DNA from 2 places in the Paenibacillus sp. FSL H7-0442 genome. Region 2 is predicted to be linked to the other one. Evidence: riboswitches for the same ligand, from Rfam matches in the RefSeq annotation. Region 2 holds a riboswitch; the other holds the start of a gene.
What was found. Region 2 has a riboswitch for cobalamin ahead of cobJ (precorrin-3B C(17)-methyltransferase). Riboswitches for the same ligand answer to the same signal wherever they lie in the genome.
Positions count from the first base shown of each region.

Region 1: another riboswitch for cobalamin. It lies ahead of MHH57_RS06825 (cobalamin-binding protein); the one in region 2 lies ahead of cobJ (precorrin-3B C(17)-methyltransferase).

Region 1 is NZ_CP151963.1:1,499,957-1,508,195, forward strand. It holds gene MHH57_RS06805 (lipoate--protein ligase) at 1-200, opposite strand, end outside; gene cobD (threonine-phosphate decarboxylase CobD) at 361-1,464, shown strand; gene cbiB (adenosylcobinamide-phosphate synthase CbiB) at 1,454-2,425, shown strand; gene MHH57_RS06820 (histidine phosphatase family protein) at 2,475-3,227, shown strand; cobalamin riboswitch at 3,350-3,542, shown strand; gene MHH57_RS06825 (cobalamin-binding protein) at 3,749-4,756, shown strand; gene MHH57_RS06830 (iron ABC transporter permease) at 4,753-5,799, shown strand; gene MHH57_RS06835 (ABC transporter ATP-binding protein) at 5,796-6,629, shown strand; gene cobT (nicotinate-nucleotide--dimethylbenzimidazole phosphoribosyltransferase) at 6,673-7,743, shown strand; gene cobU (bifunctional adenosylcobinamide kinase/adenosylcobinamide-phosphate guanylyltransferase) at 7,740-8,239, shown strand, end outside.
Region 2 is NZ_CP151963.1:5,337,353-5,345,591, reverse strand. It holds gene MHH57_RS23605 (Ger(x)C family spore germination protein) at 1-357, shown strand, start outside; gene MHH57_RS23600 (hypothetical protein) at 350-574, shown strand; gene MHH57_RS23595 (endospore germination permease) at 617-1,771, shown strand; gene MHH57_RS23590 (uroporphyrinogen-III synthase) at 1,873-2,724, shown strand; gene MHH57_RS23585 (TIGR00730 family Rossman fold protein) at 2,926-3,480, shown strand; cobalamin riboswitch at 3,537-3,724, shown strand; gene cobJ (precorrin-3B C(17)-methyltransferase) at 4,035-5,831, shown strand; gene MHH57_RS23575 (sirohydrochlorin chelatase) at 5,924-7,000, shown strand; gene cobK (precorrin-6A reductase) at 6,997-7,776, shown strand; gene MHH57_RS23565 (precorrin-8X methylmutase) at 7,945-8,239, shown strand, end outside.

The DNA of each region.
Region 1 (8,239 bases), 1.9 Mb from region 2:
ACGACTTGAATATTGTTATCTCTGACAAACTCGGCGTTGATTTCTTCAATGGTATTTTGATGCTTGCCTATAATAATAGAAGGCTGATTAATGTAAAACAGCAAATAGCTGTCGTCCAGCGGTAGATGCTTGAGCGCGTATTCCTCAATAGCAAGATTAATGGCTGGATCGTGTATCCCCTGGTTGTCGATGAACAGCATGTCCATTCCTCCGTATATAAACTGTGTAATTTTATGTGTGCCTCCTTCTATTGTAACCCAAGTGAGCCATGTACAAAAGCTCATTTGCATTGACGGGACGCAAAAAGCAGCCTCATAATGGAGCTAAATGATTGGAAACGGGCGGAAAGGATGAGAGGCAATGATAGAGGTTTACGGTCATGGCGGGGACAGGGAAACAGCTGCGGCGACATTTGGCGGGACTGCTGCTGATTTTGTAGATTTTAGTGCAAATATTAATCCGCTTGGTCCACCGCCTGAGGTGCTTGAGGCGCTGCAACACTCATTTGACACTGTGATTCGCTATCCAGACCCTGGGCATCGGAATTTTAAAAATATGCTCGCACGGCGACTGCATGTTCCACCGGAGTCGTTAAGTATCGGAAACGGAGCGGCTGAGAGCATGGCGCTCTTGTTATTGGGACTAGCTCCTAAGCGTGTGGGTACAGTGGAGCCGTGTTTTTCGGAATATGCCGAGCTGGCTGGCAAATTCGGAGCCGAGGTCAACCGGGTGTATGGGAAGGCCTCGCTTCAATGGAAGGCGGACGTGGAGGACATCCTTCAGCTCATGGAGCAGGTAGATGTTTTGTTCCTCGGGCAGCCGAATAATCCAAACGGTGTGCAGTATGGTGAGCAAGAGCTGTGCGAGCTGGCAGAGGCGGCTGGCACAACGGGGACCGTGCTGGTGGTGGATGAAGCATTCATTGATTTTATTCCGCTGGAACGGCGAATCTCACTGCTGCCTGTGCTGGATCGCTATCCTCATGTGATTTTGATCCGGTCAATGACCAAATTTTATGCCATTCCTGGCCTACGATTGGGTTATGCGATTGCTCATCCGGACTATATCCGGCGAATGACGGCCAAACAGGTGACCTGGAGTGTGAATGGATTGGCGTTGCTGGCTGGCGAGGCGTGTTTGAGAAGTGGGCAAGCATATGAGCACCAAACACAGGAGCTGATTGCTGCGGAGCGCAACCGTCTGTTAACCGCCTTGGCGGAATGGGGCTGCGGTGTCGTTCCCGGTGAAGCCAATTACGTGCTGGCAAGGGCGCCGGGTACGTGGAGTGCATCGGCTATTCAGCAGGCGCTTGGACAACGCGGAGTTCTTATACGTAGCTGTGCTATGTATCCGGGACTGACGACGAGCCATTTTCGGATTGCGGTCAAGGATGCAGAAGCCAACGACAGGCTGCTATCTGTATTGGGTGAAGTGCTGGAGGAGGAACAGCGGCGTGACAGTTAGCTTGATTATCCTGGCAGCCTACCTTTTGGACAGGATGATCGGTGATCCGAGGTGGTTGCCGCATCCAGTCATCGGTATGGGACATGCCATTTCGGCATTGGAAAAATTGATTCGCCGCCAGGTCCGAAGTGACCGGGGGCTGAAACGTGCGGGTATACTGCTTCCACTCATTGTGGCGGGAGGCTCCTTTGCGCTCGCCTGGGCGCTGTTGCAATTGCTTGCCTGGATTCATCCGTGGTTATCTGTCGGCGCAGAAATAGTGCTGATTGCGACCACGATTGCTTCCAAAGGACTAAAGGATGCAGGAATGGCAGTCTACCGAGCGTTGCAGGCGGATGACCTGGCTGCGGCACGGCGGGAGCTGGGCATGATAGTCGGGCGGGATACGCAGCAACTTGATGAGCCTGAGATTGTACGCGGTACGGTTGAAACGGTCGCTGAAAATATCGTGGACGCGATTATTTCCCCGCTTTTTTATGCCTTGATCGGGGGAGCACCCTTGGCGCTGGCTTATCGTGCTGTGAATACGCTCGATTCCATGGTTGGCTACAAAAATGAAAAGTATCTGCATTTAGGCTGGGCTTCAGCACGTCTAGATGATGTGGCTAACTACATTCCAGCACGCCTGACAGCGGCAATGCTTGTGATAGCGGCGTGGATGTACAAACGAGATGCTGCAAGAAGCTGGCGCACAGTCAAGCGAGACGCTCGTCTGCACCCAAGTCCGAACAGTGGCTTCCCGGAATCGGCTGTTGCTGGTGCATTGGGGATTCGTCTTGGAGGATATAATGTGTATCATGGCGTGCGCTCCTTTCGTGCATACATGGGGGATTGGATACGACCGCTAGAGTCGAAAGATATACGGCATACGATCCAGCTGATGTTCGCCGTGTCCAGTATGTTTGTAGGATTGTGTTTGTTAGGAGCCGCAGGTTGTTTTGCCTTGGGATGGGTGCGGTGAGGGTGAGGAGTGACACACTGAATAATGATCGAGCAGGAAGTGACATTTCTTGAAACAAGATATAGCAGCAAAAAGGACAGTAGAATACGCACAAAGACCGAACTCACAGGAGGATAAGGTGCCGTATGATGCTAAAGAAGATCTGCATTGGGATATGGAGCTCGTGTTAGTTCGTCACGGCACAACCTTATGGAACAAGGAACGTCGATATCTGGGACACTCCGACTTAGGTTTGCTACCGGGGGCAGAGCAGGAATTAAAGCCTTTGCAGGAAAAATTGCAAGGTCAGTCCTTTGCTCGAATCTATTGCAGCGACTTAATGCGATGTCGCCAGACCTTGCAGATCATTGTGCCGGAATCAGAGTTGACGTCTGGGCGTTCCCTATCTACTATGCCTCCTATGATGGAACCATGTCTGCGAGAGCTTCATTTTGGCGAGTGGGATGGAAAAACGTATGACATGCTCAAGGATGTGTCGTTGTATCGGGCTTGGATTGATGAGCCGCAACGGATCACCCCACCTGGTGGAGAGTCTTGGACAGATTTTGTAAATCGTCTGCGCAAATTTCTTGACTCTCTGTATGAATGGCGTGTTGCTATGGAAGTTCAACCCATGGATTTGACTGCTACGTCGCCCTCTGTTTTGGTCGTTACGCATGGTGGCGTAATTCGTCAGCTAGCTTGCATGCTGATACCGGGCCATGATTTTTGGAGTCTGAATCCGAAGCCGGGAGAAGCATTAAGGATTCAATTGAGGCTGGCAGGACCGCACAATTACATAGCGGAAATGCTTCCTCATTAGGTTAGACACCAGCGGATAAAGAGGCTGTTTGGGTTGTAAGCCGCCTCATTTTAACCTATAATCATCAAGTAAAAGAACGGCTTGACTACCACTACATCAAATATCCAGCAGACGAGGTCGGCGCAGCGTGATGAAACTATGGTTTCCCTCCCTGCGCTGTTAAAAGGGAAGTCGGTGTGAATCCGGCGCGGTCCCGCCACTGTAAATGGAAACATGCCCGTTAGTCCTCTTTATATGTTACTAAGCATATGAAAGAATTTCAGGACATGTATTTTACCATAAGTCAGGATACCTGCCCGTCCGCCTGTCACCATAATCCTTCGAGGAAAGGATGACGTGTTCGCAGTGACTGTCCATGCGGAAAGAAGCTGCCGCCTGCGCACGATCTGCGCTAACGTGACCCCTGTGTCCTGATATGAGGATGCGGGGGTTTTTGATAGGAAAAGAAGGCTAGATTTAGAAGATATCTGATGATGTTCAAGTAACGCTCTTAACGATTTATTTATGAAGGGGTGCAAATCATGGCAGGAAAAAAAATAAAGGTGTGGACAACAGGTCTATTGGCTCTGATTTTGGCAGTTGTGCTGAGTGCATGTGGCGCTAATGGAAAAAATGCAGAAAATAAAGAGGGTCAGGCTTCTTCACAGCAGCCGGGACAGGCAGTAAACGCACAAGAGCCTCCGGGCAAAACGGTTTACCCGCTCACAGTTAAAGATGCAACAGGACAGGAATTTACATTCAAAAAAGCGCCGGATAAAATCGTTTCCGTCTCCCCGGCAGAAACCGAGGCGTTGTTCGCCATTGGGCTGGATAAGGAAATTGTCGGCGTCTCCGACTACTCTGATTACCCGGAAGCAGCTACGAAAAAGCCTAAAGTGGGCGGTATTATGAAACCGAACGAAGAGGCGATCATTGCTGCGAACCCGGAAGTCGTTTTTGCAGGGATATCACTTAGTGAACAGGCTACGACCAAGCTGCGCGACATGGGAATTATGATTTTTAAAACGGAACCGAAGACAGTGGAAGATGTCATGGCTAACATCGAATTGTATGGGAAAATCACCGATCATCAGAGAGAAGCAAGAGCGGTGACTGACAAGATGAGAGCAGATGTAGCAGAAGTAAAAGAAGGAATTAAAAATATCGGTAAAGGGCAGAAGCTGCGGGTATACGTCGAGTTTTCACCAGGCTGGACAGTGGGTAAAGGCGAGTTTATGGACGAGCTGATTACGTTGGCGGGCGGCGAAAATGTAGGTGCCACGCAGAAGGGGTGGTACCAAATCAGTGAGGAAAATATTATTGCTGCGAACCCTGACGTGATTTTGTACAGCAAAAGTGTCAAGGACGACAAAACGGGCCAGACGCTCGGTGATATCATTAAAGCTCGCAGTGGATGGGATCAAATATCGGCTGTTCGCCACAACCGGGTGTTTGCCGTGGATGATAATTTGATCAGTCGTCCGGGTCCACGCGTAACGGAAGGTCTCAAGGAAGTGGCCAAGGGCGTGTATCCTGAAATTTTCAAATGAACCGTAAACTGATCGGCTTTGGAGGGACAGGTCTTGTCCTGCTGTTGCTGACGCTGCTGCTCTGTCTTGGCATCGGCTCGGCCAAGCTTCCGGTCAGCCAAATCACGGGCATTCTGGTTAACCACCTACCGTGGTTAGGCGATACGTTTACACCGGATTGGAATACATCCTCAGAGCAGATTATTTTGAAGGTCAGATTGCCACGAGTGTTACTGGGAATGTTGGTAGGAGCAGCGCTGGCGCTGGCGGGAGCCGGATTTCAGGGTGTGCTGCGTAATCCTTTGGCTGATCCGTATACACTGGGGGTATCCTCGGGGGCTTCGGTAGGAGCGGCAGTACTGATTTATTGGGGCCTTCAATTTTCATTTGTTGGCATATGGACGCTGCCGCTAGTGGCATTTACGACCGGAATGCTTACGCTGTGGATGGTGCTGACGTTGGCACGGGAAGGTGGGAAAATTCCGACACAAAGTCTCATTTTGTCGGGTGTGGTGATGCAATCCTTTCTGGGAGCGGTTGTTTCCTTTCTGACAGCCATGTCGAAGGAGACGGTCAATGAAATATTGTACTGGACGATGGGAAGTCTTAGTCTGCGCGGTTGGTCATATACAGGAATCCTTTTACCTTATGTGGTCATAGGGCTGGTATTTCTATGGAACCGGGCACGTGTGCTGAATATTTTGGCTTTGGGTGAACGTCAGGCGGCGCACATGGGAGTTCATGTAGATGCGACGAAGCTATCTGTTCTGATTATTTCCACGCTGCTGACAGCAGCCGCTGTCTCGGTGTGTGGCGTGATTGGCTTTGTTGGACTCGTTGTACCGCATATCATTCGTCTGGTGACAGGTCCTGATTACCGTATGATTGTTCCATTATCTGCGCTCGGCGGAGCTGTTTTTATGGCTTGGGCAGATACGGCGGCTCGCACATTGTTAGCCCCCACAGAAATTCCTCTGGGCGTGATGACGGCCTTTGTTGGGGCACCGTTCTTCGCATATCTCCTGTACCGAAACAAGAAGCTGCGCAGGGGGGGACTGCTGTGACAGAACAAAGTGAATCACAGAAGGTGCGTGATCGGGCATTAGAGGTAGTGGGTCTGACACGTGCCTATGGAGAGTTCCATGCTTTAAAAAATATAAGCTGGAGCGTCGACGAAGGAACTTGGTGGGGGATTATTGGTCCGAACGGCAGTGGAAAATCGACCTTGTTGCATTTGCTTTCCGGTGTAGATCAGCCAACTTCGGGAAACGTTCATATCTATGGCAAAAAGGTCGGTAGCTACAGCAGGAAAGAGCTTTCCCGACTCATAGCCGTACTCCAACAGGAAGGGCTTCCTCCCGTGGGATACACCGTCAGGGAAGTCGTAGAAATGGGACGTTTTCCCCATCAGGACTGGCTAGGCAGGGAAAAGGGTGTTGATGTGGAGGCGATCGCGGATCGCGTGCTGGAGCGATTGGGTCTTACCACGCTGGCGGACAGAGCATTAGACCGTTTGAGTGGGGGACAGCGACAGCGTGTAGCTTTGGCAAAAGTAATGGTGCAGGAGCCACGAATATTGCTGCTGGACGAGCCTACGACCTATCTGGACTTGCGCTATCAGCTTGAATTTATGGAACTGCTGGCAGATTGGCGCCAAGAAACGGGTGTGACGATCATTGCGGTCTTGCATGATCTTAACTTGACAGCCCAATTTTGCGAAGATTTGCTTGTACTCAAGGATGGAATGGTTGAAGGATTGGGAGCTTCATCGAAGTTATTAACTGAGGATCGGATTCGACGAGTATACGGTGTTGAGCCTGTGATGCTTCCGCATCCTGATAGCGGTGTGCCGCAGCTCTTGCTGCGCAGGAGCGCTTCGGATACAGCAGATTAAATAAACGATGAAACACACTTAAAAAGAGCAGGGAGTGGAAGGTATGAACGACAAGCTGCGTCAGCTGATCGATAGCATTGCCCAGCCGGATGGGGTGGCGGCCTCGGCAGCTTCAGCCCATTTGGACCAATTAACAAAGCCACCGGGAAGTCTTGGAAAGTTGGAAAGTGTGGTCATTCAGCTAGCAGGAATTACAGGAGTGGATAAGCCTGAATTCGATCGTAAAACGGTTATGGTCATGGCTGCGGATCACGGGGTGTGTGAAGAGGGAGTCAGTGCCTTTCCGGCTGAGGTTACACAGCAAATGCTGTATAACATGCTGTCAGGTGGCGCAGCAATTAATGTGCTGGCACGCCATGCGGGCGCAGATGTCAAGGTGGTAGATGTTGGCGTGAATGCGGATGTCGCTCACGCGAATCTGGTGGACCGAAAGGTACGCATGGGTACTTCGAATATAGCTAAAGGGCCAGCGATGCTGCGTACGGAAGCGGAACAGGCGATTTTGGCCGGAGCTGGAGCTGTAATAGAAGCGGTCAAAGGTGGCACACGGCTATTCGTTACTGGAGAGCTGGGCATCGGGAATACCACAGCCAGCGCTGCGGTCGTATGTGCTCTTACCGGGCTAGAGCCGGAAGTTATCGTAGGCCGGGGAACGGGTGTAAATATGGCTGGGCTTACCCGCAAAATAGCGGTTGTCTGCCGCGCATTGGACGTGAACCAGCCAGATGCAAATGATGCGCTCGACGTGCTCACTAAGGTCGGCGGTCTGGAGATTGCCGCCTTGGCAGGAGTTATCCTCGGCGCAGCCGCACATCGCTGTCCAGTCGTGTTGGACGGCTTTATTTCCGGCGCAGCTGCCCTCGCAGCGCGTGCACTTGCGCCTGCAAGCGCTGCGTACATGCTCGCTTCGCACGCCTCGGACGAGCGCGGGCACGCGGCGGTGCTCCGCGAGCTCAAGCTGGAGCCCATGCTTCATTTGGACATGCGGCTCGGGGAGGGCACAGGTGGTGCGCTTAGCTTGCACCTGATTGATGCGGCGTGCCGCATTATGCGCGAAATGGCGACCTTTGCCGATGCAGGCGTATCGGACGGTCAGGGAGCCGCGCAGCGATGAAAGCGCTCGTGACCGGCGGGGCACGCAGCGGGAAAAGCGGCTTTGCCGAGCGATTATGCATGTCGCGCGCGCCTGGCGCATGCTACATTGCAACGGCGCAGGCCTACGACATGGAGATGAAGGAGCGCATCGCCCTTCATCGGGTCCAGCGCGAGTCTGCCGGGTACGACTGGCAGACGCTGGAGGAAGCGCAGGCGCTGCCGGAGCTGCTGCGACGGCTTGGCGGCGATCAAGCGTCGCAGCCATCACCCGCGCCTATGGTGTTAGTCGACTGCCTGACCCTGTGGCTGTCGAACGTGCTGCTGGCCGCAGGCGAGGACGGCGAAGCTGCGTCCAAAGTTGCCATTAATGAACTGACGGCAGCTGTGGAGCAGTATCCGGGGCAGCTTGTCATCGTGACCAACGAGGTTGGTGACGGCATTGTGCCCGAATATCCGCTTGGTCGGCTGTATCGGGATTTGAGTGGGGTTATGAATCAGCGGATTGCCCGTCTTTG
Region 2 (8,239 bases):
GAGATTCGAATGACCGTTCATATGAACTGCAATGGGAATGTGAAGGAAAATGAGACGAATTTCGATATTTCCAACGAGGAAAATTTGAAGTGGCTGGAGCAGCAGACAGCCGAGGAAATCAAGAGGGAGCTGGGAGAGGCTGTCCACGTGATTCAGCAAAAGTATCGTTCAGACGTACTTGGTTTGGGCCGGGCTATTATTACGAGTCACCCGGATGAATGGAAACGGATTAAACCTCAATGGGAGCAACTATATCCCAAGGTGGAGATCACCATAAATCCGGTCGTGCATATTGAGAATATTGGTGCGGTCACCAAACCATTCGGGGTCAAAAAGGAGCAAATCCAGAATGAATAAAGTATTTCTGTTACCTTTGGTGCTGGCTATGCTCTTCATGTATCTGATTGACCGTAAAAATATTAACAATGCACCAGCCATCAATCGTTGGGTCTCTCGAGTATTGTATGTTATTAGCATTGGTATCTGGATTTACGGAACATCAACGAAGAGCACCGTTTATGTGGCTACATGGCTGACCCGTTTTATTGACATGTGGCTCCCCCCTACGTTGTAAATCGTGTATTGGATGCCTGCGGATAAAAGGAGGATGACCTGTATGAAACAGTTCACAACCAGACAAATCGTACTGCTGGGTGTATTGATGGAGGTCGGTATTACCCTTATACATGCTCCGGCGCAGGCAGCGGATCACGCGAATCAGCATGCCTACTGGACCTGTATAATTGCGGCTATCGTGCTATGCTTGCCGATCTGGGCGATGTTGAAACTCAAGCGTCGTTTTCCTGACCAGGATCTAATGCAGGCGATGGTGAGCTCTCATCCTGTGCTGGGACGTATGCTGCTTGCAGTCTACCTTATTTTATTCCTGATCATTTTTGCACGGGATTTGAGAATTATCACAGATTTAGTGGAGGTTGTGCTTTTGCCGCTGACTCCGATTGTGGTCACTTCTCTTATTGTGCTGTTAACTCTGGTATTTATGGCCAAAGGCGGAATAAGCACCATCGTGAATATGGCCGAGATTTTTTTGCCGATGTTGATTTTGACGCTGTTGACCATGCCACTTTTTTTTGGGCGTAATATGGATTTTTCGATGCTGAGACCCTACTTACATCCAGAAGTAGAGGGAGTGATCAAGGGCAGCTGGCGCATGCTGGGATATATGGCCGATATCCTGATGGTTCCCTTTGTGATTTCTGGAAAGAGTTATAATGGACGTAGTGCGTGGTATGGGCATTTGCTCGGAACCGCTTTTCTGATCATGCTGGTGTTGCAGTCGGAGTTGGTTATTGGTGTTCCTATCTTGTCACGGCTGTTCTATCCATCGTATGAACTGGTGCGTCAATTGCAGCTAACGGACTTTCTGGATCGGTTCGACTTGTTCGTGGCAGCACTGACCGTACCCACCTTTCTTACGAAGATCGGAATTGATCTGTACGTTACCAGTTTGGCGGTAAAGCGTATGTTCTCCCATGCCTGGGGGAGTCTGATGGTTTGGCCCGTAGGTTTGTTAGGTTATGTCTGTTCGTTTATGCTGTTCTCCAACATCGTGCAAGTTTTTGATTTCAGCCGGGAGTGGACCGCGGTGATGATCATTTTTTTTGTACTTATGCCCTTGGTACTATGGATGTTGCTCCGACCCAAATCTAAAGGGAAAGGCGGAGATGATAAGGCATCTAACGGAGAGCGGGATAGCAGTAGTCAGCTAGAAAGCCGGCAGGGAGACAGAACAGGACACACCCACTTATAAGATTCCTGTATTCATCGAAAAAGTAATTCTTATTTGTCTTTTACCCCTCTGATTGTATACTTGGTAGAAAGAAATACGACTTCTACTAGGGAGGAAACAGAATGGCACAACGCATGGCAGGTAAGAGAGTCGCTCTTGCTGGTCCCCGTAAAGCAGACGAAATGGCGCTGCTAGTTGTGAAGATGGGAGGGGAGCCAGTACATCGTCCGGCCCAGGGCACTGTTTTTCTAGATGATATCGAGCTGCGCAACGCTGTTGTATCGTGGGTAAAGAACCCTCCGGACTGGTACATCTTCACGACAGGCATGGGGCTGGATGCCCTGTTCGATATGGCAGAGGATATGGGTGTGGCTGAGCAGATTATAGAGTTGCTGCAATCTTCCAACATTGCAGCGCGGGGCTACAAGACGGTCAATGGACTCAAAAAGCGTGGCTTTACGCCAGCAGTACGAGACGAGGACGGAAGTTTGATCGGATTGACAGGAGCTTTCGCCCCATACGATCTGAAGGGGAAGGAAGTGCTGTTGCAGCTGCATGGCGATCCAGCCCCACGGTTGGTAAAATGGCTGGACGAGCAGGGGGCAGTGACCCGCCAGGTACTTCCTTATAAGCATATCCCACCCGAGGAAGCAAAATTGCAGGCGTTACTGGAGGATGTTATCCATCGTAATGTTGATGCCGTTACATTCACGAGTGGTCCGCAAATTCGATTTTTGGCCCAATATGCCAGAGAGCAAAATCGAATTGAGGATTTACTGGAAGCTTTTCGTGAGGATGTGATTGCTGTATCCGTAGGGAAGGTGACTGCACAGTCCATTGTGGAAGAAGGGATTGATCGAGTCGTGTTTCCAACCGAAGAGCGCATGGGCGCGATGATGGTGGAGCTGGGCAAATATTTTGAACATAACGATTCGGTGCATGGCTGTGGTCTGAAGATCATGAATGGTCATTGAAATGAGATCAAAATTATAAATGCAGATGCTAAAAAATGAACTTATATTTCGGGATACAGAGTAAAATAAAGATAAGGGCCTACGAGGTCTTTATCTTTTTTTGTTGGACATGCATCGACAAAGATTTTTGTTATAGCGAAAATGTTTATCTAATATAATGAATAAGTTTCGATGCTACTTAGGACAGGAGCTGAGACGTTAATGAATTCTATTTGCGTATTTGCCGGGTCCAGACCTGGACATTTATCGGTATATGTTGAGGCAGCAGGCAAACTGGGAGAAGCCATGGCTCGCCATCATATCCGTCTGATCTATGGCGGCTCTAGCAGGGGGCTAATGGGAGAGGTGGCAGATGGAATGCTGTCGGGTGACGGTCAGGTCACTGGCATTATGCCCACCCTGTTATTTGATGCAGAGATCATTCATCGGGGAGTTACCGAATTTATTGAGGTAGCAAGCATGCATGAGCGTAAAGCGGCAATGAGCGAGATGGCCGATGCTTTTATTGCCCTTCCGGGTGGTTTGGGAACCTTTGAAGAGCTGTTCGAGGTACTATGCTGGGCGCAAATCGGCATTCATCGCAAGCCCATTGGGCTGCTGAATGTGAATGGATATTTTGACCCGTTAGTAGAAATGGTGCGTCATAGTGTGCAAGAGGGGTTTACCGGGAGTGAGCATCCAGCGCTACTGAGCATCTCCGCAGACCCGGACGAATTGCTACATATGTTAAAAAATAAAGCACAGAACTTGAAATAAAGCTTTTTTCGTGCTTGCACAACTGATTGAGGCAAGGTTATGATAAGACCCATAATCAAATAGCGGACAGACAAGGTGCCTTTGCGGTTGAGCAAAGGGTAACAGGGAATCGGGTGCAAATCCCGAGCGGTCCCGCCACTGTAAGGAAGAGGATTTTTTTAATTGGTCACTCGTGAAAAACGGGGAAGACGAAAGAATCCGTTGATGCCAAGCCAGGAGACCTACCTTGATCTGTATGCACCGTTAACCTTCGCGGAGAGGATGGGTGTACGAAATCAGGAAATCAGGCACACGTTGCTTTTTCCATGTTGGCTAGAGGGTTGCGTGGATATGAACGTGCAGCAGCGTTTGAAGCGTAAACAGACAGATGGAAAACAACGGCAGGCTGGAGGAAGACAAATCGTGTCTTCTTACGCTGTTTGTTCGTCTGATGAGAGATACGTACATAGAAACCCCATCCGGGCAGGATGGGGTTTTTTTAAGTTACACGATGTGCATAAATCATTGAAATAGATAGGATAGCTGCCCTGAAAAGGATGAATAGGAGGAGTACGATGAGCCCATTAGGAAAATTGTTGGTGATTGGATTTGGACCAGGAGATATGGAACATATCACAAAACGGGCGCTGGATGCGCTGGACGAAAGTGAGGTCATTATCGGCTACAATACCTACGTTGATTTGATCCGTCCGCTGTTGAACGGACAGGAGATTGTACGCACAGGGATGACAGAGGAAGTGAGCCGTGCGCAGGAGGCGGTTCGCCAAGCAGAGATGGGCAAGAAGGTAGCTGTCATTTCCAGTGGAGATGCGGGAGTCTATGGTATGGCAGGGCTGGTGTACGAAGTGCTGATGCAAAAAGGCTGGCGACGCGAGGGCGGGGTTGAGGTAGAAGTCGTACCGGGGATCTCGGCTATACAGTCCTGTGCTTCACTGTTGGGGGCGCCAGTGATGCATGATGCGTGCACGATTAGTCTGAGTGATCATCTGACCCCGTGGGAAACGATCGTAAAGCGTGTAGAAGCTGCGGCTTCGGCTGATTTTGTGATTGCATTATACAACCCGCGCAGTGGTCGGCGTACCCGCCAGATTGTGGAGACGCAGTCCATTTTGCTGCGTTACCGTGATCCGCAGACTCCGGTTGGGCTAGTGAAGAGCGCTTATCGTGAACGTCAGCAAGTTATTGTAACGACGCTGGAAGATATGCTGAACCATGACATCGGGATGCTGACGACTGTAATCATCGGCAATTCCTCGACGACGGTGTATGACGGTTTGATCGTGACTCCGCGCGGATATCAGCGCAAATACACGTTGGATGCGACCGAGCAGGCGCTCAAGCCGCATCAGCGTCTCCGCACGGAAGCGGAGCCGTGGTCGCTGGGAGCGCAAGAGGGTACACCGCAGGCAGGAGCAGCCCCGACTACGCCCGCTGGACCCTCCGCGAGCGGCGCTGCGGTTGCCACGCAGGCACGCCCGCAAGTGATGGCTGTCGTGCAGGCAACGACTGCTGTGCAAACCGGCGCAGCCCCGGCATCGCTGGCGGCAGAGGCGCTAAGCCGCCTCGCTATCGGCGGTAAGCTGCCTGGCGAAGCCAACGCTCGCTGGAGCGGGCAAGCGCCTGCCGCCAAGAGCACCGCCGGAACGTCGGCGGTGGCCGGAGCAGGGGCCGCGGCCGGGATGGCGACAGGCGGCTTTGGCAAGCCTGCGCTGTTTGAGGTGGGTGTTTCCCCGGGTGTGGGAAACAAGAAATTCACCGCTCGCCAGATGGCGCTGCTCGCCGAGGTAGCGGGTGATGATGGCGAGCTGGAATACACGCCGGATCATCAGATCGTGCTGCGCGTGCCGTGTGCAGACCCCGAGGAACTGGTCGGGCGGCTGCGGGATGAACGATTCATTGTCATGCCGGTTGGCGATGTGTTTAAGGTAAAGGCGTGCGACTTCTGCAATATGGAGAAGGATGACGCTGTGCCTGTGGCTGAGCATTTACAGGTTGTACTTGGTGGATTACAGGCACCCAAGGAAACGAGCATTGCTTTGAACGGATGCGGTATGGCCTGCTATGGAGCCGTACTAGAGGATATCGGAATCGTCTATCGCAAGGGTGGGTACGATCTCTTCCTCGGTGGCAAAAAATTCGGCCGCAATGCTCATGCCGCTCAGCCTGTAGCGGAAGGAATTCCGGGTGATCAAATTACGGACATCGTGGAGAACGTCATCGCTGAATATAAGGAAAAAGGGCATCCGAATGAGCGTTTTCATAAATTTTTTAAGCGTGTAGGTGTCGTTGCGGGGTTCCGGCATGAAGATGCACCAGTAACGGTAGAAGTGAATGCGGTTTGTGGTGATTAATGGACTGAAGGCCTGATGAACGGGATACAAGCATATATATAAAATAGGGCGTCATGCAGGCTATCCCTATTCAAGAGGAGGAAACAACAGCAGTGGATGCAATATTGTTGGTTGGACATGGAAGTCGGGACCCGGAGGGGAACCAGGAACTGCTGGAATTTGCACAGGCAGTGGCAGATCGGGTACCGGATATGTGCGTGGAAACCTGTTTCTTGGAGCTGGCACGTCCCAGCATTGCTGATGGGATGCAAACTTGTGTGGAGAAAGGGGCGACGCGTGTCGTTCTTATTCCGATTATTTTGTTCGCAGCGGTACATGCCAAAATTGATATTCCGATGGCTATTGACCGGGCAAAGGCGAAATATCCGCAGGTGGAATTTGTATACGGACGTCCGATTGGTGTTCACGAGAAAATCGTCAGCATTCTGCAAAGTCGCTTGAAAGAGGCCCGGCCGGTTGCAGTTCCAGCGGGGATGATTAGCGCTGTCGAGGCATCTGTCGAGGTACCTGACGAGGAAACGGCGGTACTTGTATTAGGACGCGGAAGTAGCGATCCAGATGCGAACAGTGACTTTTTCAAAATCACCCGTATGCTGTGGGAGAAGCTTCCTTATACATGGGTAGAGAGCAGTTTTATCGGTGTGACGCAGCCTTCCTTTCCCGATGGATTGGAGCGTTGTGTACGATTGGGGGCCAAAAAGATTATCGTGCTTCCCTATTTTCTGTTCACGGGTGTGCTGATTAAACGCATCGGAGAAATGACCCAGGAATTTGCCGAGGCTCACCCTGCATTACAAGTGGAGATGGGCGGATATTTTGGTTTCCATCCTCAATTGGTTGAACTGGTGCTGGAGCGAGCTAAGGAAGGTTTGTTCGGCAAGGTTACAGCCAATTGTGATAACTGCCAGTTCCGCCTGGAGGCGCAGGAGCACCACCATCATCACCACGATCATGACCACGATCATGACCATGACCACGATCATCATCATGAACATGAACATCACCACCATCATGCACATGAGCACGACCATCATGATCACCATACACACAGCCACGATCACACTCATGAGCATGTCCATGCTCACAGCCATGATGACCATGATCACCATCACGAGCATTCACATACGCCATCTGTAGTGAATGGAAGCGGGCAGGTGAAGGGCTCATGATATTCATGCTATGCGGAACGAGCGATGCTCGGGAATTGGCGCTGCAAATCCGTGACAATGGCTTCAACGTATTGACCTCAGTCGTAACCGAAAGCGCGGCAGCCAGCTTGTCTGAAGCGGGACTAGACGTACGTACAGGCCGAATGACAGCCGATGAAATGGCTGCAATGATTCGGGAGCTTGGAATACAGGCGGTTGTTGATGCCAGTCATCCTTTTGCAGAAGAAGCACATGCGAATGCGATGACAGCCGCTCGCGAGTCCGGGGTTCCTTATATTCGCTATGAGCGGACAGGACTTGTATATGACAATCATCCGTTGCTCCACATCGTGTCTTCCTATGAAGAAGCCGCATTAGAAGCGAAGCAACTCAAAGGTTCTGTAATGCTTACGACGGGCAGTAAGACGCTCGGCACGTTCACCAAGCATTTACTCGGAGACCCGGAGATTCGTCTGGTTATACGCATGCTGCCGCGCCTGGACAATATGGAGAAATGCGGCGAACTGGGCATGGAGCAAAAAAATATTATTGCCATGCAGGGACCCTTTTCCCGCGAGATGAACGAAGCATTGTACAAGCACTATGGCACGACCGTGATGGTCACCAAGGAAAGCGGAAGCACGGGAGCAGTGGATGAAAAGGTTCAATCTGCATTGGAGCTGGGGATTCACGTACTTTTGATTTCCAGGCCGGAAGTGGAATTTGGCACAGTATTTGATCATTTCGACGGAGTCATCAACGCACTGCGTACAGCAAAAGAGAAAACTTCAATTTGAGTTGAGCCTTACCCCTGCGAGTCCAGTTCATCAGGAACGACTTCTGGCATGTATTTAAAATATAGTCATCTTAAAACAGGTGTTTTTACAGGTATCCATGATTTTAGTAGCAATGAATTGTCATTTTCCTAAACTATTTTCTAATTTTCCATAAGGGAGTGGTCTACCATGGATTTCAAAACAGAATTTAAACCGCTAACGGTACAGCCGCAGGAGATTGAAGGCAAAAGCTTCGAGATGATCACAGAAGAATTGGGAGAGCATCCTTTTACAGCAGAGCAATATCCCGTTGTACAGCGTGTCATTCATGCATCTGCTGATTTTGAGCTGGGCCGCAGCATGGTGTTTCATCCAAAAGCGATTGAAGCCGGGATTGCAGCTATTCGCGCAGGACAGCAGGTAGTGGCGGATGTGCAGATGATTCAAGCGGGGCTGAGCAAGGATCGTATCCGTCAATTTGGTG